DNA from 3 places in the Pseudoduganella sp. R-34 genome. Region 2 is predicted to be linked to each of the others. Evidence: predicted binding sites of a transcription regulator. Region 2 holds the regulator's gene; each other region holds the start of a gene.
What was found. The regulator FNR, encoded in region 2, switches genes on or off when oxygen is low (the NO sensors DNR and NnrR bind a similar motif). The targets are predictions, from matches to a motif close to TTGATNNNNATCAA.
Positions count from the first base shown of each region.

Region 1: a site for FNR is predicted at 5,019-5,032, ahead of paaX (phenylacetic acid degradation operon negative regulatory protein PaaX). Genes of this name have one in related genera too.
Region 3: a site for FNR is predicted at 2,834-2,847, ahead of ACN9MW_RS00210 (OmpW/AlkL family protein). Genes of this name have one in related genera too.

Region 1 covers NZ_CP184572.1:6,088,836-6,096,614, forward strand. Annotated here, with positions in the region: gene paaH (3-hydroxyacyl-CoA dehydrogenase PaaH) at 1-344, opposite strand, end outside; gene paaG (2-(1,2-epoxy-1,2-dihydrophenyl)acetyl-CoA isomerase PaaG) at 347-1,138, opposite strand; gene paaE (1,2-phenylacetyl-CoA epoxidase subunit PaaE) at 1,257-2,333, opposite strand; gene paaD (1,2-phenylacetyl-CoA epoxidase subunit PaaD) at 2,338-2,883, opposite strand; gene paaC (1,2-phenylacetyl-CoA epoxidase subunit PaaC) at 2,883-3,635, opposite strand; gene paaB (1,2-phenylacetyl-CoA epoxidase subunit PaaB) at 3,647-3,931, opposite strand; gene paaA (1,2-phenylacetyl-CoA epoxidase subunit PaaA) at 3,943-4,932, opposite strand; gene paaX (phenylacetic acid degradation operon negative regulatory protein PaaX) at 5,055-5,990, shown strand; gene ACN9MW_RS27995 (M14 family metallopeptidase) at 6,264-7,391, shown strand; gene ACN9MW_RS28000 (helix-turn-helix domain-containing protein) at 7,393-7,779, opposite strand, start outside.
Region 2 covers NZ_CP184572.1:3,546,586-3,554,364, reverse strand. Annotated here, with positions in the region: gene ACN9MW_RS16365 (RNA-guided endonuclease InsQ/TnpB family protein) at 1-606, opposite strand, end outside; gene ACN9MW_RS16360 (bacteriohemerythrin) at 793-1,179, shown strand; gene ACN9MW_RS16355 (MerR family transcriptional regulator) at 1,225-1,674, shown strand; gene ACN9MW_RS16350 (carboxymuconolactone decarboxylase family protein) at 1,628-1,999, shown strand; gene fnr (fumarate/nitrate reduction transcriptional regulator Fnr) at 2,060-2,833, opposite strand; gene ACN9MW_RS16340 (response regulator) at 2,935-3,570, opposite strand; gene ACN9MW_RS16335 (response regulator) at 3,563-4,666, opposite strand; gene ACN9MW_RS16330 (response regulator) at 4,663-5,076, opposite strand; gene ACN9MW_RS16325 (sensor histidine kinase) at 5,073-6,563, opposite strand; gene ACN9MW_RS16320 (TraR/DksA family transcriptional regulator) at 6,738-6,998, shown strand; gene ACN9MW_RS16315 (hypothetical protein) at 6,995-7,642, opposite strand; gene ACN9MW_RS16310 (ATP-binding protein) at 7,742-7,779, shown strand, end outside.
Region 3 covers NZ_CP184572.1:34,217-41,995, reverse strand. Annotated here, with positions in the region: gene ACN9MW_RS00225 (chemotaxis protein CheB) at 1-449, shown strand, start outside; gene ACN9MW_RS00220 (hybrid sensor histidine kinase/response regulator) at 449-1,669, shown strand; gene ACN9MW_RS00215 (DUF2244 domain-containing protein) at 1,757-2,149, shown strand; gene ACN9MW_RS00210 (OmpW/AlkL family protein) at 2,160-2,762, opposite strand; gene ACN9MW_RS00205 ((2Fe-2S)-binding protein) at 2,930-3,424, shown strand; gene ACN9MW_RS00200 (molybdopterin cofactor-binding domain-containing protein) at 3,421-5,616, shown strand; gene soxX (sulfur oxidation c-type cytochrome SoxX) at 5,663-6,067, shown strand; gene ACN9MW_RS00190 (SoxY-related AACIE arm protein) at 6,064-6,507, shown strand; gene soxZ (thiosulfate oxidation carrier complex protein SoxZ) at 6,509-6,832, shown strand; gene soxA (sulfur oxidation c-type cytochrome SoxA) at 6,955-7,632, shown strand; gene ACN9MW_RS00175 (c-type cytochrome) at 7,629-7,779, shown strand, end outside.

The DNA.
Region 1 (7,779 bases), 2.5 Mb from region 2:
TCATCGCCGACAATGCCTTCCAGGTCGGCGAACAGGCTGCGCTTGACGTCCAGGTTTTCGACAATGGCTTCCACTACCAGCTTTGCATCGGCGACGTCCGCCAGGCCGGCTACGCCGTGCAGGCGGCTACGCGCGGCGTCGGCATCGGCGCCGGACATCTTGCCCTTTTCAACCAGCTTGCCGTACACCTTGCCGATATCGGCAATCGCCTTATCCACCGCTTCCGCGCGGGTGTCGAACAGCTTGACCGTGTAGCCGGAAGCCGCTGCGACCTGCGCGATGCCGGAACCCATTGCCCCGCTGCCGATGACGGCAACGACACTGCCTTTCGCCAGAGCCGCCATGCTTATTCCCCCTTGAAGTTTGGAGTGCGCTTGTTGATGAAGGCGTCCACGCCTTCGCGGTAGTCGTGGCTGTAGCCAAGCTCGCGCATCATTTCGCCTTCCAGCTTTAGCTGGTCGGACAGGGTGTTGCCGTAGCTGGCTTGCAGCGCGTGCTTGGTGAAGGCCAGTCCCTTGGTCGGGGCGGTAGCGAAGTGCTTGGCCATGGCCATGGCTTCGCTCATCAGTTCTTCGTCGGGAACCGCTTTCCAGATCAGGCCCCATTGCTCGGCGCGTTCGGCGGAGAGCTTTTCGCCCAGCATGGCGAGTCCGGTGGCGCGGGCGTGGCCGATCAGGCGTGGCAGGTGCCAGGTGCCACCGGTGTCCGGGATCAGGCCCAGTTTGCAGAAGGCTTCGATGAAGCTGGCGGATTTGGCGGCCAGCACGATGTCGCAGGCCAGGGCCAGGTTGGCGCCGGCACCGGCAGCGACACCGTTCACGGCGCAGATGACGGGCATCGGCAGTTCGCGCAGCGCCAGCACCAGTGGGGCGTAGAATTTTTCGACGGATTCGCCGAGGTCCACGGCTGCGCCGCCTGGTGCGACTGCGCGGTCGCCCAGGTCCTGCCCGGCGCAGAAGCCGCGGCCGGCGCCGGTCAGCACCAGCACGCGCACGGATTTGTCGGCGCGCAGCTGGGACAGGGCTTCGCGTACTTCCAGGTGCATGGCCTGGGTGAAGCTGTTCAGCTTATCAGGGCGGTTCAGGGTCAGGGTGGCGACGCCTTCTGCGATTTCAAACTTGATGTTCTCGTAGCTCAATTCATGTCTCCTTTTTAAACCAGGTAAACCAGTGTCAGACCCGCAGGGTCAGACACTGATACGCGGCGGTCGCGGGCCGGGTGTCGGACCCTGCGGGTCTGACACCGGTTCTCCGGTTTTATTCAGCCTGATCGAAATCAATAATCACTTTATCAGTGACCGGAAACGCCTGGCAGCTCAATACAAAGCCACGTGCAATCTCGTAGTCTTCCAGCGCGTAGTTGACGTCCATGTCGACTTTGCCTTCCACCATCTTGCAGCGGCAGGTAGAGCATACGCCGCCTTTGCAGGAGTAACGCATATCGAGACCCGCACGCAAACCGGCATCCAGGATCGACTCCTTGTCCTTCTCCATGGTGAACGAAGCCGCATTCCCGTCCATGATCACGGTGACTTCCGTCAGGTGCGGTGCTGCATCGGCCTGCACGCGCGGCTTGTGCTGGTGCTTTGGAATGCTTGCAGCGAACAGCTCAATCTTGATGTTCGACTTTGGCATGCCAGCCTCCTGCAGGGCAGCGGAGACACCAAGCATCATGTCTTCCGGTCCGCAGATGAAGGCGGTGTCGTAGTCCTTGATGTCGATCCAGTGCTGCAGGAACTGCTCGGTTTTTTCCTTTGTGATGCGGCCGTTGAACAGCTCAATATCCTGCTGCTCGCGCGACATCACATAGACAATGTTCAGTCGTTCAAGATAGGCATCCTTCAGCTCCATCAGTTCCGTCTTGAAGATCACGGACGAGGAAGCGCGATTGCCGTAGAACAGGGTAAATCGGCTGGTCGGCTCGGTCATCAGGGTAGTTTTGATGATCGACAGGATAGGCGTAATGCCGCTGCCTGCCGCAAAAGCCAGGTAACTCCTGCTCTGCCCCGCATCCAGCGGCACGTTGAAGTGGCCCATGGGCGGCATCACTTCGATGGTCGCACCGGGCTTCAGCGCTTCGTTGGCCCAGGTCGAGAACATGCCGCCCGGCGTGCGCTTGATCGCCACGCGCAGCGCGCCGTCCTGCACGGCGGAGCAGATCGAATACGAGCGGCGCACGTCCTCGTTATTGATGTTCGTGCGCAGGGTCAGGTGCTGGCCTTGCTGGTATTTGAAGCTTTCCTGCAGTTCGGCAGGCACGGCGAAGGTGACGGCGATGCAGTCGCGGGTCTCCTGCTGCACCTTGGCGACGGACAGTGGATAGAATTTGCTCATGGTGTCAGTGGCACTTGAAGTAGTCAAAGGGCTCGCGGCAATCGAGGCACTTGTACAGCGCCTTGCAGGGCGTGGAGCCGAACTGGCTGGTGATTTCGGTGTGGCTGGAGCCGCAGTGCGGGCAAACGACTTTCGGCGCCGGCACAGCGCCGCGGGCAACTCCGGCCTTCAGCGGATCCAACGGCGCGGCGGAGGGGCGCGGGGCGCGCAGGCCGCTGATGTCGACCACGCGCTGTGCCGGCGGCGCGATGCCGTAGCCTTTCAGCTTGGCCTTGCCCGAATCGCTCATCCAGTCGGTCGTCCAGGCGGGCGACAGGCGGGTGATGATGTCGACCTGCCTGATGCCCGCATCGTGCAACGCGCCTTGCACCGCGTCGGCGATCACTTGCATGGCCGGGCAGCCCGAGTAAGTCGGCGTGATCGTGACCGCGCAGGACGATGCCCCGGTGACCTGCACATCACGCACGATGCCGAGGTCCACTACGGAGATCACAGGGATTTCCGGATCGGAGACCTGCTCCAGCAGCGTCCAGACACGCGCTGCGTCCATCACCACTCCGAACCCGGGTAAGCGCGCTGCAGGAACTGCATCTCCGCCAGCAGGTAGCCCAGGTGTTCGGTATGGCGGCCTTGCTTGCCGCCCTTCTGCATCCAGGCGTCGGCCGCTGGCATGGCCAGCGTCGCTTCTCCGAGGATATCCGACACGTGCGACAGCCACTGCTCGCGCAGCATGGCAGCCGGGGGCGCAACGCCTTCCGCAACCATGGCTTCATCCACCGCGTCGTAGTTGAACACCTCGCCGGTGTACATCCACAGTTCGTCAATCGCCGTCTGCGTGAACTGGTGCGACACGTCGGTGCCGTCGCCCAGGCGCACAATCAGGTCGCCGCTGCGGCGCAGGTGATAGGTCACTTCCTTCAGCGACTTCTCGGCGATCTCCGCGATGCGCGGGTCGCTGCTCTTGGTCAGCGCGCCGATCAGGAAGTAATGCCAGGTATCGAAGAAGAACTGGCGCACCAGGGTGTGTGCATAGTTGCCGTTCGGCTGCTCGACCAGCAGCACGTTCTTGTAGTCATGCGCGTCGCGCAGGTAAGCCAGCTTGTCCTCGTCGCGGCCCGCGCCTTCCAGTTCTGCGGCGTAGGTGTACCACATGCGGGTCTGGCCCAGCAGGTCCAGCGACACGTTCGACAGCGCCATGTCCTCTTCCAGCGCCGGGCCCTTGCCGCACAATTCGCACAGGCGCTGGCTCAGCACCATGGCGTTGTCGCCCAGGCGCAGCAGGTAATTGACCTTGTTATCCATAGCAGGAAGCCTTACAGGTTCTTCACTTCTTCCGGCATCGGGAAGAAGGTCGGGTGGCGGTACACCTTGCTGTTGGAAGGCTCGAACAGCGGGCCCTTGTCGGCCGGTGCGCTGGCAACGATATCGGAAGCGCGCACCACCCAGATGCTCACGCCTTCGTTGCGGCGCGTGTAGACGTCGCGCGCGTTGTTGATTGCCATCTCCGCATCGGGAGCATGCAGGCTGCCCACATGCTTGTGCGCCAGGCCGTGCTGGCTGCGAATGAAGACTTCCCACAGTGGCCATTCTTTGCTCATCTTGTCTCCTCTCAGGCCGCAGCCTGCTCCTTATTGTGTTTGTCGGCGTACGCCACCAGCGCGTCGCGGAACCATGCGCCGTCTTCATAAGCCTTGACGCGGGTGCGCAGGCGCTCGCGGTTGCAAGGGCCGTTGCCCTTCAGGACCTGGTGGAATTCTTCCCAATCGATTTCGCCGAAGTCGTAGGAGCCGCGCTCCTCGTTCCATTTCAGGTCAGGGTCGGGGATGGTCAGGCCCAGGAATTCTGCTTGCGGCACGGTCTGGTCGACCATGCGCTGGCGCAGTTCGTCGTTGGAGAACAGCTTGATGCGCCAGGCGCTCGATTGCGCGCTGTTGACTGAGGCCGCGTCGGACGGGCCGAACATCATCAGCGACGGCCACCACCAGCGGTTCAATGCATCCTGCGCCATCGCCTTCTGCTCCGGCGTGCCTTTGGCCAGCGACATCATGATGTCGTAGCCCTGGCGGGCGTGGAAGGACTCTTCCTTGCAGACGCGGATCATGGCGCGCGAATACGGGCCATAAGAGCAGCGGCACAGCGGGATCTGGTTGATGATGGCCGAGCCGTCCACCAGCCAGCCGATGGCGCCCATGTCGGCCCAGCTCAGCGTCGGGTAATTGAAGATGGACGAGTACTTGGCTTTGCCGCTGTGCAGGGCCGCCAGCAATTCGTCGCGCGACACGCCCAGGGTTTCGGCGGCGCTGTACAGGTAAAGGCCATGACCGGCTTCGTCCTGGATCTTGGCCAGCAGGATGGATTTGCGTTTCAGGGTCGGGGCACGGGTCACCCAGTTACCCTCAGGTAACTGTCCAACAATTTCGGAGTGGGCATGCTGGGAAATCTGGCGGATCAGGGTCTTGCGGTAAGCCTCCGGCATCCAGTCCTTTGGCTCGATCTTGATGCCGGCGTCGATGCGCGCCTGGAATTCGCGCTCCTGCGCGTCCATATCTTCTGCGGTCTGGACCTTTTTCAGGCCAGTTTCCACCATTTGTGCGTACATAAGGAGGGCCTCCTTGTTCGGGATAGCTTCATAATACGATACAAAAACTGCTTTGCAAACGAATTTTGTGTGTCATTTAAAAATTCTGTATCTAGATCAATGACAGTGTATAAAATCGGTCTATGCAAAAAAACCAGAAAATCAATGGCTGGATCGAAGAATTCCTGGCCAGCGACCCGCCGCGCTCCAAATCGCTGGTGATGACCATCTTCGGCGACGCCATCGTCCCGCACGGGGGCATGGTGTGGACGGGCAGCTTGATCGAACTGCTGGCTCCCTTCGGCGTCAACGACCGCCTGCTGCGCACCTCCGTATTCCGCCTGGCGCAGGAAGGCTGGCTGGGCGCCCAGCGCGACGGCCGCCGCAGCAGCTATGCCATCACGCCCGACGCCATGCGCCGCTTCAGCCGCGCCTTTCGTCGCATCTACGCGCCGCTGAATGTGCACTGGAACGGCCAGTGGACCCTGGTGCTGGCCGCCGATGGCCTCGACGCCCCGGCGCGCAGCCAGTTGCGCAAGGAGCTGTTATGGGAAGGCTACAGCGTGATCGCGCCCGGCATCGCCGGCCATCCCGCCGGCGATGTGGAGGCGCTGGAAGCCCTGCTGTCGCGCCTTGGACTGCTGCAGAAGGTATATGTGGTACAGGCCAGCGAAGTGCCCGGCCTGCGCGCACGGCCGCTGGGCGAGATGGTGGCCGAAGGCTGGGACCTGAGCGAAGTGGCCGCCGGCTATGAGAAGTTCGTCGCCAACTTCAGCACCGTGCCCGGCCTGCTGGCCGAGGCAGGCGAAATCGATCCCGAGCAAGCCTTCGTGCTGCGCACTTTGCTGATCCACGCCTACCGGCGCGTACAGCTGCACGACCCGCAACTGCCAATCGAACTGCTGCCCGAGCCCTGGCCCGGCGCCCGCGCCTACGAACTGGCCAGCCAGCTCTATCGCCAGCTTTCCGGCCCTGCCGAAAGGCACATTCTCGCCGCCCTGCAACGCGAAGATCCAAGCGCCCCGCAACCCGAAACCAGCTTCCACCAGCGCTTCGGCGGCCTGCTATCATCAGCTTGATCACCGTGGAGGTAGGATGGTCCGGCCTATCGGGATTGCCAGCCTGCTGTTGTCCTTACCCCTGGTTTGCCGGGCAGGGCCCAATACGAGCAGCGCTGGGGAATGAAGCTGCCGGACGACCTGGCGGCTGGGGCCTGGCTGACAGGATGAAAGTCGGGGTCAGGTCTGGCAATCCGCCAAAATGGCGGATTGCCAGACCTGACCCCGACTTTCATTCGGTGTATCATGTCGGGCTTCGCGCGACGGCGCTTCATTTTTCCGACAGGACACACAATGTCTATCAAGATCAGCAGCCAGTTCGACGCTGGCGCCATCGATGTGGTCAGCGTTACCTCCGCTGGCGATATCGATGTCAATATCCGCAAGGACTCGCATGCGGACATCATCCAGTGGTTCTATTTCCGTGTGCAGGGCGCGCAGGCCGTGCCGCTGACCATCCGTTTCCTGAATGCCGGCAAGGCTGCCTATGCCGAGGGCTGGAAGGGCTATAACGCCGTTGCGTCCTACGACCGCGACAACTGGTTCCGCGTCCCGACTTCCTTCGATGGCGAAGTGATGACCATCGAGCACGCGCCGGAACACGATTCCATCTACTACGCTTACTTCGAGCCGTATTCGTGGGAGCGCCACCTGTCCCTGCTGGACTCCGCGCAACTGCACCCGCTGGCCGAACTGGTCGACCTGGGCAGCACCGTGGAAGGCCGCGACATGAACATGCTGGTGATCGGCGACCAGGCAGCCGAAAAGAAGGTGTGGGTCATCGCGCGCCAGCACCCTGGAGAGACCATGGCTGAATGGTTCGTGGAAGGCATGGTCGAAGCCCTGCTCGACGCCGCCAATCCATATGCCCGCCAATGCCTGCAGGATGCCTGCTTCTACATCGTGCCGAACATGAACCCGGACGGCTCCGTGCGCGGCAACCTGCGCACCAACGCCGCCGGCGCGAACCTGAACCGCGAGTGGAACGAGCCGACCATGGAGCGCTCGCCGGAAGTCTTCTTGGTCAAGGAGAAAATGAAGGAAATCGGCTGCGACTTGTTCCTGGACGTGCACGGCGACGAAGGCCTGCCTTACGTCTTCGTGGCCGGCAGCGATGCCCTGCCGAACTTCACCAGGGAGCAGAAGGCCGCCCAGGACAAGTTCATCGCCGACTTCAAGCTGGCGTCGCCGGACTTCCAGTCCGAGCATGGCTATCCTGATTCGCCATACACCCCGGAAGTGTTGACCATGGGTTCGCCGCACATCACCCACCTGTTCGGCTGCCTGTCGCTGACCCTGGAACTGCCGTTCAAGGACAACGCCAACGATCCGGACGAACTGGTTGGCTGGAACGGCGCCCGTTCCGCCAAGCTGGGTGCGGACGTGCTGCAGCCTGTCCTGCGCTCCCTGCGCCGTTTCTAAACTATCGCAGCAGCGCCCGGAATGCCTTCGGTATCCACGGGCGCGCTGCCAGCATGATGGTCACCGCGCGGCGCTGTTCCCACGGCAGCCGCGCATCATCCTGGTGCTGCAGCGAGAACTCGTCCGCCACCTGCTTCAAGCGATCCAGCAAGGCACGTGTCGATTGCTGCGACAACATCACGCTCACCAGCCGCTGCACCTCATGATGGCCGTCGAAGCGGCTATCGAAATAATCGCTGTACGCTTCGTCGCGGAAGAAGCCCTGGATCGGGCCATTCGGCAGCCAGCTGAAAGTGCGCGCCACCAGCAGCTTCACCTTGTTGTTCGGCTTGAGCATCAGGAAGCCGATCTTGTCGAGCCTTAGCAGGCAGGCCGTCGCTTCGGCGGC
Region 2 (7,779 bases):
GATCGGTTCCAGATGCCCGCCGTCCGATAGCGTTGCAAAGCGCACGATGCCCATGTCGATACCAACCGGGCTGCCAATGGCCGTGACCGGCTCGTCCATGCGTTCCGTCTGGATCGATACCGACCAGTGCCCTGCACGAAGGCTAACGGTAATGTTGCGGACGGTACCAAGCACTGGGCGGCTGTTGCGGTAACGCAGCCAACCCAACTTGGGCAGGAACAGGCGATTGTTGCCCTGTTCGAGTTTGATTTGCTGGGGATCGGGATAATGGAAACTTTCTCGCCTGCCCTTCTTTTTAAAGCACGGGAAACCCGCCCGCTTGGCGAAAAAATTGGCAAAAGCGCGATCCAGGTTCTTCAGCGCCTGTTGCAGGGGATGGGTTGGCGCTTCCTTCAGCCAAGGGGTGTCCGGATCGTGGCGCCACGTTGTCAGCAACCTGCACAGAGCGGGGTAACTCAGATATTTGTCGCCGCCTTTGAAGCGCCTTTTCTGCACTTCCAGCCCTTTGTTAAACACGAACCGGCAGGCGCCAGCAAAACACTGCAGCGACCTACGCTGCTGCTCACTGGGAATCAGCTCAAACTGGAAGGCTTGCAAGCGCATAATACTGTAATTATATACAGCACCTGGAACAGGCGCGTTCAGTTGGACGCCGTCGGCGTCCGCGCTCTTGACCTCGGCCTGAAGGCCGAGGCTTGCCGCGCTTTAGGTCAAAAGTGAAAATTGACATGGATCATGTGCCCGAATTTTTTCCAGCGGCACAATTGCGGTTCGACACTACTGGAGAACCCCATGGATTCCATCGTCTTCGGGCCGGACCTCGCATTGGGCATTCCCGTTCTCGACCAGTCGCACCGCATCGTCTTCGACATGCTCGACGCCATGGAAAGCCTGCCCCGTCCCGCCTTTGACGCAGCCTGCCGCGACCTGGCAACTGAATTCATGGAACACCTGCGCGAAGAAAACAGCCTGATGGAGCGCATTGCCTACCCGGCTGCCCAGGCCCACCGCGCAGCCCATGGCTACTTGCTGGAAAAGGTCGCCCGCACCCTGCGCCTGCTGAAGGACGACGAGGAAGCCACGGCACGCGACATCATCCGCACGCTGCCGGACTGGCTCGAAGCCCACATCAACACCATGGACCTTGCGCTCGCAGTTGCGGCTTCCCGGTTAGAGTAATAAAGTGCTTGACTTAGAGTGCACTCTAACTTTTACGATCACCCCATGGAATCGCACCTGAGCATTGACGAAGTCGCCAAACGTACCGGCCTCACGGCCTACACCCTCCGCTATTACGAGCGCATCGGGCTGATTGCCCCGGTCAATCGTGCGGCGGGCGGCCAGCGGCGTTACGCGGCCTCGGACCTTGCCTGGATCGAATTCCTGCTGCGTCTGCGAACGACCCATATGCCAATCGGCAAAATGCAGTCATTCGCAAAACTTCGCGGCGCTGGGGACTCGACGGTGCCTGAACGGCGCCGGATGCTAGAAGAGCATATGCAGGACGTGCTCGCCGAAATCGAGGCGATGCAACAATCTGCAGCATCATTGCAGGCCAAGATCGAGTATTACCGCTCACTGGAGCAGTCCCTGGCGTCGAATCCAACCACCGATGGAGCACATGCCAATGAACACCGAAAGCCGCTACGAGCGCGGGCTCGCAAAACTGCGTGAAGTCGACGGCCAGGCCGGCGACCGCGTCGTGCAAAGCCTGGAAGATATTGCGCCCGATTTCGCCCGCTACCTGATCGAATTCCCCTTTGGCGACATCTATTCGCGCCCGGGGCTTGACCTGAAATCACGCGAGATCGCTGTGGTGGCCGCGCTGACCGCCATGGGCAACGCTGCGCCCCAGCTCAAGGTGCACATCCACGCCGCCCTCAACGTCGGCGTCAGCCGCGAAGAGATCGTGGAGACCATCATGCAGATGGCCGTCTACGCCGGCTTTCCGGCCGCGCTCAACGGCCTGATGGCCGCCAAAGAAGTGTTCGCGCAATAAAAAAGGGGCAGCAAGAGCTGCCCCATACACCCCCTACAGGTGAGAAAACTGGTAAGCCGGTCAGGCGACGGCGAGTTCCTGCGCCATGCCGCCGGACGACATGGCCTCGAGCCTGGCGCGGTCGGTAATCCGCAGATCGCGGTTGCTCAGGACGATCGAGCCATCCTGGCGCAGGCGGGCCAGCTGGCGGCTGACGCTTTCCACGGTCAGGCCCAGGTAGCCGCCGATATCTTCACGCGACATGCGCAACTGGAAGCTGGTCGAAGAGTAGCCGCGCTGGGCGTAACGGCCGGCGAGGTTCAGCAGGAACATGGCCAGCCGCTGTTCGGCACGCATATGACTCAGGAACAGCATCACCGACTGCTCGCGCTGGATTTCGCGGCTCATGGTGCGGTGGAACTGCTGCAGCAGGCCAGGAATCTGCATCACCAGCTCTTGCAGGCGGTTGAAGGGGATCTCGCAGACTTCACTGTCCTCCAGCGCCACGGCGTTGCAGGAATGCTGGCCATTGCCGATGGCTTCCATGCCCAGCAGGTCGCCGGCCATGTGGAAACCGCCAATCGTCTGTTCGCCGCGCTGGTTCACCTGCACGGTCTTGAAGTGGCCGAAGCGCACGGCATACAGGCTGTGGAAGCTGTCGCCGGTCTTGTACAGCGGCTCGTCGCGGTTCACGCGGCGGCGGCGGGAAATGATCTGGTCAAGGCGAGCAACATCTTCGTCGGCCAGGCCCTGTGGCAGGCAAAGGCGGTTGAAGCTGCACAGCGAGCATTTGGCTGCGACTGGTGCGCAGGATTTGGTGGCGTTTGCAGGGGTGATTGGGATGACCGGGCTCATTTTGCTGCTCCTTGTTTTCGATGGAAGCAGTATTGCGCCCGGCGTCATTTCCCGGTATCAAGCATCCTGTGTAGTTGCTGTAGTGGTTCCCCTACAGCCGCTCAGATCAGCCCGTGCTCGAGGGCATAGCGGGTCAGCTCAGCATTCGTGGACATGCCCATTTTCTCGAGGATGCGGCTGCGATAGGTTGTCACAGTGTTAGGACTGAGGTGTAGTTTTTCCCCTATGCGCACCAGGGACTCGCCCTGGGCAATCAGCTTGAAGACTTCCAGTTCGCGGTTGGAAAGCTCTTCGTGGTCGCCGCTCGCGCCGCCGCCGACCAGGGTTGCCAGTTTTTCAAGCAACGCCGGGCTGACGTGCTTGCCGCCCGAGGCAGCCTTGCGCACGGCCTCGATCAGGGTCGCCGTCGGCGCATCCTTGGTCAGGTAGCCGGAGGCGCCCGATTTCAGCGCGCGCACCGCGTAAATTTCCTCGGAATAGGTGCTCAGCACCAGCACCGCCATGCGCGGGCATTCGCTGCGCAGGGTCTTCAACAGGTCCAGGCCATTCTTGCCCGGCATCTTGATGTCCACCAGTGCCACGTCGAAACTGCGCTCGGCCACGCGCTGCATCGCTTCCACGGCGTTGCCGGCCTCGCCCTCCACGCTGATGTCGGGCGCAGTGCCCAGCATGAGGCGCACGCCGTTGCGTGCAATCGCATGGTCGTCGACCAGCAAAACGGTGATCCTGTCACCCATTCTTGTCCTCCAAAGGCAGGCGCAGCTGCAGCGTAGTGCCCTGCCCGGCCTTGCCGCTGATATTCAGTTCGCCGGCAAAGCGGCGCGTGCGCTCGTGCATGCCGAACAAGCCCCAGGATTCGCGGTCGGACAAGCCGGCACTCTCGATACCCTTGCCATTGTCTTCCACCCGCAGCACCACGTTTTCGCCGTCAATGTCCACGATGACGCGCGCCTCGCTCGCTTCGGCATGGCGCACCACGTTGGTCAGCGCTTCCTGCGCGACGCGGAACAACATGGTGCTGCGCTCCGCATCGAGCTCCAGCGCCTGCGCCTCCGGCGTGATATTGCAGGTGCATTGCAAGCCGCTGCGCTGCGCCACCTGTTCCGCATACCATTCCAGCGCAGGCCAGATGCCCAGCTGGTCCAACACGCTTGGACGCAGGTCGGTAATCACGCGGCGCACGGTCTCTATCGCATCTTGCGCCAGCTTGGCCGCATCCTTCAACAGTGGGTCCGATTGCTCGCCGCCGCGCTCGATGGCGACCGAGATATAGGCCTTGATGCCGGTCAGCAGGCCGCCCAGTTCATCATGGATTTCCTGGGCGATGCGGGTGCGTTCGTGTTCCTTCAGTTTTTCCTGGTACGCGGCCAGTTCACGCAGCTCTTTCTGCGACTGCCGCAGCACCTGTTCAGCCAGTTGTTTCTCGTCGATCAGGCGCTGCTCGCGCAGCAGGCGGTCGATGGCACCAGCCAGGAAGTCGAGGTAGCGGCCGTCGCTGTCCTTCACCAGGTAGTCGCGCGCGCCGCGGCGCATCGCTTCTGCCGCCACGGTGGCACTGTCGGCGCCGGTCAGCATCATCACCGGGATATTTGGCTGAGGCTCGCCGCGGTCTGCCGCAAGGCGGGCTAGGAATTCAAGCCCGGTCAGGTCGGGCAAGTGATAATCGAGCAGGATGCAGTCGGGCTCTTCGCGCAAGGCGATATCCAGGCCTTCCTGGCCGCTTTCCGCTTCCAGCAATTCGCAGTTGAAGCCCGGCGCCTGCGCAAAGGCGCGGCGGCAGGCGATACGGTCAACGATATCGTCTTCGACGATAAGGACCCTTACCCTGTTCATGGCAGCTCGCTGATGGTCCAGTACAGGTTGATGGAGCGGACCACCTCCACGAACTGGCGGTAGTCCACCGGCTTGGTCATGTAGCCGGCGACGCCCAGGTCGAAGCTGCGCATCTTGTCCTGCTGTTCTTCCGACGTGGTCAGGACGATGACCGGGATGCGGCGCAGCAGCGGGTCCTGCTTGACGTTCTGCAGGAACTCGATGCCGTTCATGATCGGCATGTTCAGGTCCAGCAGGATGATGCATGGCTGTTCGTTGCCCGGCTCGCGCAGGTATTCCAGCGCGGCCTCGCCGTTTTCCGTCGCCACGACACGGTTGCTGACATGGACTTCCTTCAGCGCGCGCAGGATGGTCATCACGTCGACCTGGTCGTCCTCCACCAGCAGGATCGGCTTGCTCGTATTATTCATGCGTTATTCTTTCTTTTCTTTGGCAGGGTGAAATAGAAGGTCGTGCCCTTGCCCAGCTCGGACTCCAGCCACACCCTGCCCTGGTACATTTCCACAATTTTTTTCACCAGCGCCAGGCCGACACCCGTGCTTTCAACCCGGTCGCGCGGCGCCAGCGTCTGGAACAGCTGGAAAATCCGTTCAAAATGACGCTCCGCGATGCCGGGGCCGTTGTCGCGAACGTGGAAGCGCCACTGGCTGCCTTCGTCGGCCCAGCCCACTTCGATTTCGCCTTCCGGCTTGTCCATGTACTTGACCGCGTTGGACACCAGGTTGTGGAACAACTGCTGGATGCGGGTCGGTTCGCCGGCAACTGTCGGCATGCCGGGCATCACGGTAACCTTGATATGCGCCGGAACTGCCAGCAGGTCAACCACTTCGGCCACCAGCTGGTCGAGCTGCACCGGCACCACGGCTTCCTTGATGCGGCCCACGCGCGAATACTGCAGGATGCCGTCGATCAGGGCACCCATGCGGTGGACCCGGTTGATCAGGAGCCGCATGTGCTCCTTGCCTTCTTCATTGAACTTGTCAGCGTAATCATGCGCCAGCCAGTCGGCCAGCGAGCCGATGCCGCGCAGCGGCGCTTTCAGGTCGTGCGATACGACGTAGGCAAAGTTGGTCAGTTCTTCGTTGGCGCTGGTGAGCTCCTGCAGCAGTTGCTGCGCCTTTTCTTCGGCGTGCTTGCGCTCGGTGATGTCGCGCACCAGTCCAGTGAACATGCGGCGCCCGCCCAGCCACATTTCCGTGACGGCCAGGTCCATCGGGAAAATACTGCCGTCGCGGCGCAGGCCCTGCACCTCACGGCCCTTGCCGATGATGCGCTTTTCGCCGGTGGTCATGTAATGCTGCAGGTAGCCGTCGTGCGCTTCGCGGTGCGGCGCCGGCATCAGGATCTTGACGTTGCGGCCCAGGACTTCCGATTCCGGATAGCCGAACATGCGCTCTGCGGCCGGGTTGACCCGTTCGATGATGCCGTGCTCGTCGATCGTGATGATCGCATCGACCGCCGTTTCGAAGATCGCGCGCATGCGCGCTTCGCTTTCCTGCAGCGCGTGTTCGGCCTTCTTGCGGGCGCTGATATCGTGGATGGTCGCCATCACCATCGGCTGGGTGCCATTGTCCTGCAGGGGCGACAGGCTCACCTCGACCGGGAACTCGGTGCCGTCCTTGCGGGTGGCGAACAGTTCGAATCCGGCCCCCATGGCGCGCGGATGCGGGCGTTCGAAATAGCTGCTGCGCAGGCCAACGTGGCCGTGGCGGAAGCGTTCCGGAATCAGCGATTCCAGCGACTTGCCTTGCAGTTCGCCCGGCTCATAGCCAAACAGGTTTTCCAGCGCCGGGTTGACCAAGATCAGTTGGCCTTCGTTGTCGATGATCAGCATCGCGTCCGTCGCCGACGCCAGCAGCCATTGCAGGCTGCGTTCCGCAATCGTTGAATGTGTCAAAGCCTGGTCCTGTCGGTGGTCAAATCCTGTCATCCTAAGATTGTAGCGTCCCTTGGGGCAAGAGGCCAAATGCGGGTCCTCAAGAATAAGTCGGTCAAACTTGACTTAGGTCAAGCGGCACAGGTGACGCGGCGCAAGATGCCCGTTAAAGTGCCCCAAAAGTGGAGACTAGCCATGCTACCTGAAGAAATTGACCGTTGGACTGCCGTCCTGCGCCAGCGGCGCGAGGTGCTGGCTGGCCGCGACTCCGCCGAAGTGGCTGCGATCGATGCTGCGCTGGAGCGTTTGCAGGCCGGGACCTTTGGCCAGTGCCTGCACTGCGGGGGCGCGATCTCCGCGGGGCGCATGCAGGCCCAGCCTGGGGCCGCGACTTGCCTGGCATGCCAGGAACTCGCCGAACGCCAGCGCTCCTTCATCTCGCTTCCTGCCGCTTAACGCAGCTTCGACCTGTATGGCCTGCATGCCGGGCCTTCGCTTTCCGCCCCATTGCAGATATGCCGCCGGCACTCCACGGCGCCGGGCTCGCCAGGCCATGGGCAGCGCTTGAAGACTTCCGCGTACCTCTCCGGTTCGGCTACAGGCTTGCGGCGCAGTGCACTTTTCTTGCGTGGCGGCTGTTTGGCGCTGACCTGATGCTTCGAGCGCGCAGTAGCGCCATTCCCAGGGCGCGCGCGGTGGCGCGGAGCCGCGACGGGCTTGCTTGCTGCGGGCTCCGTGACCGATGAACCCTCCAACGCCGACCCGCCTTGCCTGCTGGCGGCCTGCATTCCCGGTTCCGCAAGCGCCGGCGCCCGCGCCACGGCCTGTGGCCCTGGCGCCGTCTGCGCCCTGCCGCCATCCGGTGCAAGCGTGGTGGCGACTGCCATCAGGTCCCGTTCAATGCCTACGCGCTGCGCGAGGACGACCGCGCCACCCGCCAGGCCGGCCAGCAGCGCTCCGCATGACATCCAGAACACCGGCCCTTGCCACTCCAGCAGCCGCGCCCGCGACGGGCGGCCGGGGCGCACAGGCGGTTCCGCGCCCGCATCCTGCGCCGGCGGCGGCTGCGGCTTTTCGCTGTCGTCTTGTTGTTCTGTCATACGCCAAACATAGCAACAATTACATGGGAATGTCGCATGCTTGTGGCTCACGTGACGCTTGAGCTAAGATAATTACTCCGGTGCAAATGGGCCACACCCATGAAAAGCTTCCAGGGCTTCTTCCGTGATCTAGGACT
Region 3 (7,779 bases), 3.3 Mb from region 2:
GGAGCGGTCGCCAAAACCAGCTGGTGGACGTCTTCCAGCAAAGGGTGCAGGTACCGGTGCGCGAAGCGGGCGACAAGGAAGACATCATTCCGGGTACCCTGTATTTTGCGCCAGCCGGCTACCACCTGTTGCTTGAAAATGAACGCAGTTTTTCGCTGAGCTGCGACGCACCGTTGCACTTTGCACGTCCCGCAATCGACATTACCATGGAGTCAGCGGCAGACGTGTATGGATCCCGCCTGGCGGGCATGCTGCTCACCGGCGCCAACGACGACGGCGCGCAGGGCATGGCCGCCATCGGCAGGGCGGGCGGCCTGACGGTGGTGCAGGACCCGGAAGAAGCCAATGTCGGCGTGATGCCGCTGGAAGCTATCCGCGTGCGCCAGCCGGACCTGGTGTTGCCGCTGGAACAAATCAAGCAACTATTGCTGATGCTGGAGAAGCACTGATGGAACCGACCAATGTCCTGCTGGTGGACGACTTGCCGGAAAACCTGCGCGCGCTGAATGCCCTGGTGCGCGCCGACGACCGCGTGATCTACCAGGCCCGTACCGGCGAAGAGGCGCTCGCCCTCTTGCTCGAACATGAATTCGCGCTGGCCATCGTCGACGTGCAGATGCCGGGCATGGACGGCTTTGAACTGGCGGAGCTGATGCGCGGCACCGGCAAGACGCGCCATATCCCGATCGTCTTCGTGAGCGCCGCCGGCAAGGAGCTGAATTACGCCTTCAAGGGCTACGAAGCGGGCGCGGTGGACTTCCTCTACAAGCCGCTCGATCCGGACGCGGTGAAAAGCAAGGTCAATGTCTTTGTCGACCTGTTCCGCCAAAAGCAGGAAGTGCGGCAGATCGTCGAACAGCGCGAGGCCACGGTGCGCGAGCTGAACGCCGTGCAGCAGGAACTGCAACGCGCGCTGGAAATGCGCGACCAGTTCATGTCCATGGTGGCGCACGAGCTGCGCACGCCGCTCAACACCCTGTACCTGGAAGCGCAGATGCGCAAGCTGCAGCTCGAACGCGGCAACATGGACCACTTCGCGCCGGAGCAGCTGGAACGCATGGTGGCGCGCGACATGCGCCAGATCCACGCCATGGTGCGCCTGATCGACGATATGCTCGACGTATCGCGCATCCGCGCCGGCAAGCTGTCGATCCGCCCGGCCCGCGTCGACCTGGAGGCGCTGCTGCAGCGCATCGTCGGCGACCTGTCGCACCAAGCCGCCGACATGCACAGCGAACTGCGCCTGTCGATCGTGCAGCCCGTGGCCGGGTGCTGGGACGAGTTCCGCGTGGAGCAGGTCATCGTCAACCTGATTAACAACGCCCTGCGCTACGGCGGCGGAAAGCCGGTCGACGTGCGCCTGCATGCCGACAGCCAGAACGCCCGTATCGAGGTGATCGACCAGGGCGTCGGCATCCCCGAGGAAGTGCTGCCGAAAATCTTCGAACCCTTCGAACGCGGAAAGATGGAAGGCATGCCGGCCGGCCTGGGCCTGGGCCTCTACATCTCGCGCCAGCTGGCCGAAGCCCACGGCGGCACGCTCTCGGCCCGCAGCAAGCCGAACGAAGGCGCCACCTTCATCTTCACGTTGCCGCGCGCCGACGAAAAGCCCACGCCGGGCACGGGAAGCACCAAGGACATTTTGCCTTTGCCAGCGAGTTGTGCCTAGAATGTCCCCATGAACCGGGACTTGCTCAGGGAACGCAGGGAATGGCTACTGCGGCGCAATTGCTCATTGTCGCCCCAGCAGATGGGGATGGCTTATGCCCTGATGTGCCTGCTCTCGTTTGCGGTTGCCACCGGCTTTGTGATCATGGGCATGTGGCAGGTGCTGTTGTTCACCGTGCTGGAGATGACGGCCGTGGCGGCCGCCTTCCTTTACTTCGCCCGCCATGCCACGGACTATGAACACATCGTGCTCGCCAACGGCAAGCTGCTGGTGGAGCAGGTCTCCGCCGGCAAAATGAGCGTGACGCAGCTCGAACTCTACTTCCTCCGGCTGCAGATGCCCGCCCGCTACGGCGACCTGATTCACCTTGAATCGAATGGCGTCGCAGTCGATATCGGCTACTTCGCCACCGACCCGCGCCGCCGCGCGCTGGCCCAGGAGCTGCGCGCGGAAGTGCAGGGCGGCTTGTTCAGCAACTAGGTGCCAGCCGTCAGAAGCGGTAGCCTACGCCCACGCCGAACATGACCGGGTCAACCTTGACCTTGCTGACCTTGGTGCCGGCAAGCAGCACGTCGCTGCGGATCTGCACTTTCTTGATGTCCAGGTTGAGCGACCAGTTCTTGTCCAGCTTGTAGTCCACGCCAGCCTGCAGGGCCAGGCCGAAGCTGTCGTGTTCCAGGCTGCCCTGGCCGTCCAGGATCTTGTTCTTGGAGAAGGTGGTCCAGTTCACGCCCACGCCCAGGTAAGGGCTGAGCTGCGAGGATGGGGTGAAGTGGTACTGCGCCAGCAGGGTCGGCGGCAGGTGCTTGAACGTGCCGGCGGATTCGCCAGCCACATACACGGTGTGCTTCTGCGGATAGGTCAGCACCAGCTCGGCGGAGATATTCGGGGTGAAGAAGTAGGAAATATCCACTTCCGGAATGGTCTTGCTGCTGACGGTGATCAGGTCGGATGGGCCCACGCCGGCAATCGGGTCGGACTTGTCTGCGGGGTTGATGTGCACGGCACGTGCGCGCACTTGCCAAGGCGTTTCCTGTGCCATTGCACCAAACGCCACGCTACCCAGGACAGCTGCCAAAATCGCTTTCTTCATTTCACTACCTCTTTCATGTGGTCATTGATATTCGGTAAGTAAAAGTCTATTGATGCGACGCAGCAAAATCTTTGACCTAAGTCAAAATTGCCCGAACGAACACAAGTTAGCTAAAACGAGAGTAAGATTCGCGAATTCACATCCCACCCTATCCCCGGAGGCAGGAAATGAAATTGCACGTCAATGGCCAGGTACGCGAGTTCGAGGCCGAAGAAGATACGCCCCTGTTGTGGGTGATCCGCGAACAGCTGGGACTCACCGGTACCAAATACGGCTGCGGCGTGGCGCAATGCGGCGCCTGCACCGTGCACATTGACGGCGAACCGACGCGCAGCTGCGTGCGCCCTGTCTCCACCGTGACGGCCGAGCAGAAGATCGTCACCATCGAAGGCCTGAGCCTGGACGGCAGCCATCCCGTGCAAAAGGCCTGGGCCGCGCTGGACGTGCCGCAATGCGGCTTCTGCCAGTCCGGCATGATCATGGCCGCCGCCGCGCTGCTGAAGCAGAAGAAGAACCCGACCGACGCCGATATCGACGCAGCGATGACCAATATCTGCCGCTGCGGCACCTATAACCGCGTGCGCAAGGCCATCCACGTGATCGCCAGGGGCGGCGACGTGAAGACCGCAGGCCTGGACATCGTGGAAGGGAGCAAAGCATGAGCGCCGCAGTTTCTCATTCCCGTCGCAGCTTCCTCGGCCGCTCGCTGGGCGCCACCGCAGGCCTGATGTTCGGCTTCCATATCCCGTTCGCAGAAGCGCAGCAGGCGCAGGCCGCCGCGGCACCGGATGCGCCCGAGATCAACGCCTGGGTCGTGGTCAAGCCGGACGACACCATCGTGGTCCGCATCGCCCGTTCCGAGATGGGCCAGGGCACGCTGACCGGCCTGGCGCAACTGGTGGTGGAAGAACTGGATGGCGACTGGAGCAAGGTCACCACCGAATACCCGTCGCCCGGCCGCCAGCTGGCGCGCAATCGCGTCTGGGGCAGCTTCTCCACCGGCGGCAGCCGCGGCGTGCGCGAATCGCATGAATACGTCCGCAAGGGCGGCGCCGCAGCCCGCATGATGCTGGTGCAGGCCGCCGCCGCCCAGTGGGGCGTGCCAGCCGCTGAATGCGCGGCCGCGAAAAGCGTGATCACCCACACGCCGTCCGGCCGCACGCTCACCTACGGCAAGGTCGCCGACGCAGCAGGCAAGCTGCAGGCGCCCGCCGCTGCCGACATCAAGCTGAAAGACCCGAAAGACTGGAAGCTGGCCGGCAAGCGCCTGGCGCGCCTGGACACGGTCGACAAGACCACCGGCAAACAGGTCTACGGCATGGATTTCAAGCTGCCCGGCATGCTGAACGCAGCGATCAAGGACTGTCCGGTCTTCGGCGGCAAGGTAAGAAGCTTCGACGCCGCCGCCATTGCCGGCAAGCCCGGCGTGAAGAAAGTGCTGCAGGTAGGCGACAGCGCCGTGGCCGTCGTGGCCGACACCTGGTGGCGCGCCCGCAGCGCCCTGGACGCCCTGCCGATTGAATGGGACAAGGGCCCCAATGCCGGCATGAACAGCAAGGACACCGCCGCCTGGATCAAGGCCGGCCTGGATGCACCGGAAGCGGCAGTCGGCAACAGCAACGGCGACGCCAAGGCCGCCCTGGCCCGCGCCCACCGCAAGATCGAAGCCGTCTACAGCTACCCCCACCAGAACCACGCCACCATGGAGGTGATGAACGCCACCGCCGTGTGGACGCCGGAGCGTTGCGACGTCTGGACCCCGACGCAGAACGGCGAAGCCGCCTTGGCCGCGACCAGCGAGGCAGCCGGCCTGCCGCAGTCCAAATGCGACGTGACCAAGCTGCATCTCGGCGGCGGTTTCGGACGGCGCGGCGCCACGCACGACTGGGTAACCCAGGTCGTGAAGATCGCCAGGGAAATGCCGGGCACGCCGATCAAATTGATCTGGACCCGCGAAGAAGACATGCAGCACGGCCGCTACCACCCGGTCACGCAGTGCAAGCTGACCGCAGGCCTGGACGCCAAAGGCGAGGTAACGTCGCTGCACATGCGCATCGCCGGCCAATCGATCCTCGCCGCGCTGTTCCCGCAGAACGTCAAGGACGGCAAGGACCCTGCAGTCTTCCAGGGCCTGAACCCGCCCGGCCCGGAAGCCTCGTTCGGCTACACCATCCCGAACCTGCTGATCGACCACGCCATGCGCAACCCCGCCGTGCCGCCAGGCTTCTGGCGCGGCGTGAACCTGAACCAGAACACGATCTACGTCGAATGCTTCCTCGACGAAATCGCGCACGCCACGAAGCAGGACCCGCTGGCCCTGCGCCGCAAGCTGATGAAGGACAGCCCGAAGCACCTGGCAGTCCTGAACGCGGTGGCCGAAAAAGCCGGCTGGTCCAAGCCGCCGAAGAAAGGCATCTACCGCGGCATCGCGCAAACCATGGGCTTCGGCAGCTACGTCGCCGCCGTGGCGGAAGTCTCGGTCAGCAAGGACGGCAAGCTGAAGATCCACCGCATCGTCGCCGCCACCGACCCGGGCCACGCCGTGAACCCGCAGCAGATCGAAGCGCAAGTGGAAGGCAGCTTCGTCTACGGCCTGAGCGCAGCGCTCTACGGCGAGATCACGATCAAGGACGGCGCAGCAGAGCAAACCAACTTCGACACCTACAACGTGCTGAAGATGGATGAAATGCCGAAAGTCGAAACGGTCGTCATGCCAAGCGGCGGCTTCTGGGGAGGCGTAGGCGAGCCGACGATCGCCGTCGCCGCCCCCGCAGTGTTGAACGCCATCTTCGCCGCCACAGGCAAGCGCATCCGCGACCTCCCGCTAAAGAACCACAGCCTGAAAAAGGCATAAAGAAATGCCGCCAGTCCGCGGCCCGCGAGCAGACTGGGTCAGACCCTTGGGTCTGACCCAGGTTTACCGGTTTTTGCTTGCAGCCCTGTTGACGCTCAACACCGCCCAAGCCCAGGAAGGCAACGCAGAAGCTGGCCGCGCCATCGTCGCCAACCGCCAGCAAGGCCTCTGCCTCCTCTGCCACAGCGCCCCCATCCCCGAGGAACGCTTCCAAGGCAACCTGGCCCCCGACCTCGCCGGCGTCGGCGACCGCTACACCAGGGCCGAGCTCCGCCAGCGAATCGCAGACAACAGTGCCGTCAACCCCAGCACCATCATGCCCTCGTACGCCAAAACCACGGGCTTGACACGCGTAGCGCCGACATACCGCGACAAGACCATCCTCACAACGCAGCAAATCGAAGACGTCGTCGCCTACCTCGTCACGCTCAAGGCCGCAGAAAAGAAATGACCACCCGCCGCCAACTCCTCGCCGCGTTGCCGCTACTGGCGCTAGTCCGCCCCGCCCAAGCGACGCCCGCCGAGATGACAGCCGCCATCGCCGCCTACACCAGCAACGCCAGCATCCAGCGCGGCCGCGTGCAGATCGACATCGCCCAACTGATCGACAACGGCAACGCAGTCCCCATCACGGTAAGGGTCGACAGCCCGATGACCGAGCAAGCCCACGTCACCGACATCGCCATCTTCAACGAAAAGAACCCGCTCCCCGACGTCGCGAGATTCAAGCTGACGGCCCTGGCCGGCACGCCGGAAATCAGCACCCGCATCCGCCTCGCCACCAGCCAGACGCTCACCGCCCTGGCCCGCACCAGCGACGGCCAATGGTGGCAGCAGACGGTCGACGTGATCGTCGCCCTGGCGGCCTGCGTAGAAGGGGAGCCCATCTGACATGGCCAGCGCCCTGATCCACATGCCCGCCAGCGCCAGGCCCGGCGAGATAATCGAAGTACGCGCCCTGATCGCCCACACGATGGAGACCGGCTTCCGCCCCGGCCCCGACGGCAAGCCCCTCCCGCGCGACATCATCCGCAAATTCGAATGCCGCTACAACGGCAAGCAGGTCATCAGCGCCGAGCTGCATCCCGCCATGAGCGCCAACCCGTATATAGCCTTCTTCATCAAGGCAACCACCAGCGGCCCGCTCGAATTCACCTGGACCGGCGACAACAGTTTCGCACAAACCGAAACCAGGCAGCTGCAGGTGCAACCATGAAGCCAACGTTCGCACTGCTACTGGCGCTAGCCGTCACCACAGCCGCCAGCGCAGACAGGGTCAGACCCTCCGGGTCTGACCCTGGTTTACCGGTTTTAGAGCGCAAATCCGGCCGCGACTACATGTCCCCCGCCACGCAAGCGATGCAAGCCGACGACACCCAAAACCCCGCCATGCTCTGGGTCGCCAACGGCGAAGCGCTCTGGCGTAGCGCCCCCATCGGCGGCAACGGCAAATCCTGCGCCACCTGCCACACCGACGCCAAGTCCAGCATGCGCGGCGCAGCCGCAAAATTCCCCCGCTTCAGCCAATCAGCCGGCAAAGTAATCACGTTATCCGGCCAGGTCAACCAATGCCGCACCGGCGCCCTGAAGGCCGCCCCGCTGAAGCCAGAATCACCCGACCTGCTGGCCCTGGAAACCTACATCGCCCTGCAAAGCCGCGGCATGCCTGTGACGCCCGCAGCCGACAAGGAAACCAGGCAAGCCGCCGAACGCGGCCAAAAACTCTTCACCACCCGCATCGGCCAGCTGAACCTGAGCTGCGCCCAATGCCACGACAACAACGCCGGCAAACGCCTGGCCGGCGCACCCATCCCCCAAGGCCACGCCAACGCCTATCCCATCTACCGGCTGGAATGGCAAGGCGCAGGAAGCCTGCAACGCCGCCTGCGCAACTGCATGAGCGGCGTGCGAGCCGAAGTCCCTCCTTACGGCGCCCCCGACCTGGTAGACCTCGAAGCCTACCTTGCCCTGCGCGCCCAGGGCATGCCACTAGAAACCCCAGGAGTCCGCCCATGAAGACAATCGCCGCACTGATGCTCGCGCTGTCCGCCACGCTTCCCGCCGCCGCAGCAGAAGCGGTCCCGAACGGCGCCCGCCTCGCAGCCAGCTGCACCGGCTGCCATGGCACCAACGGCGCCACGCAAGGCAATGCGCTGCCGCCGC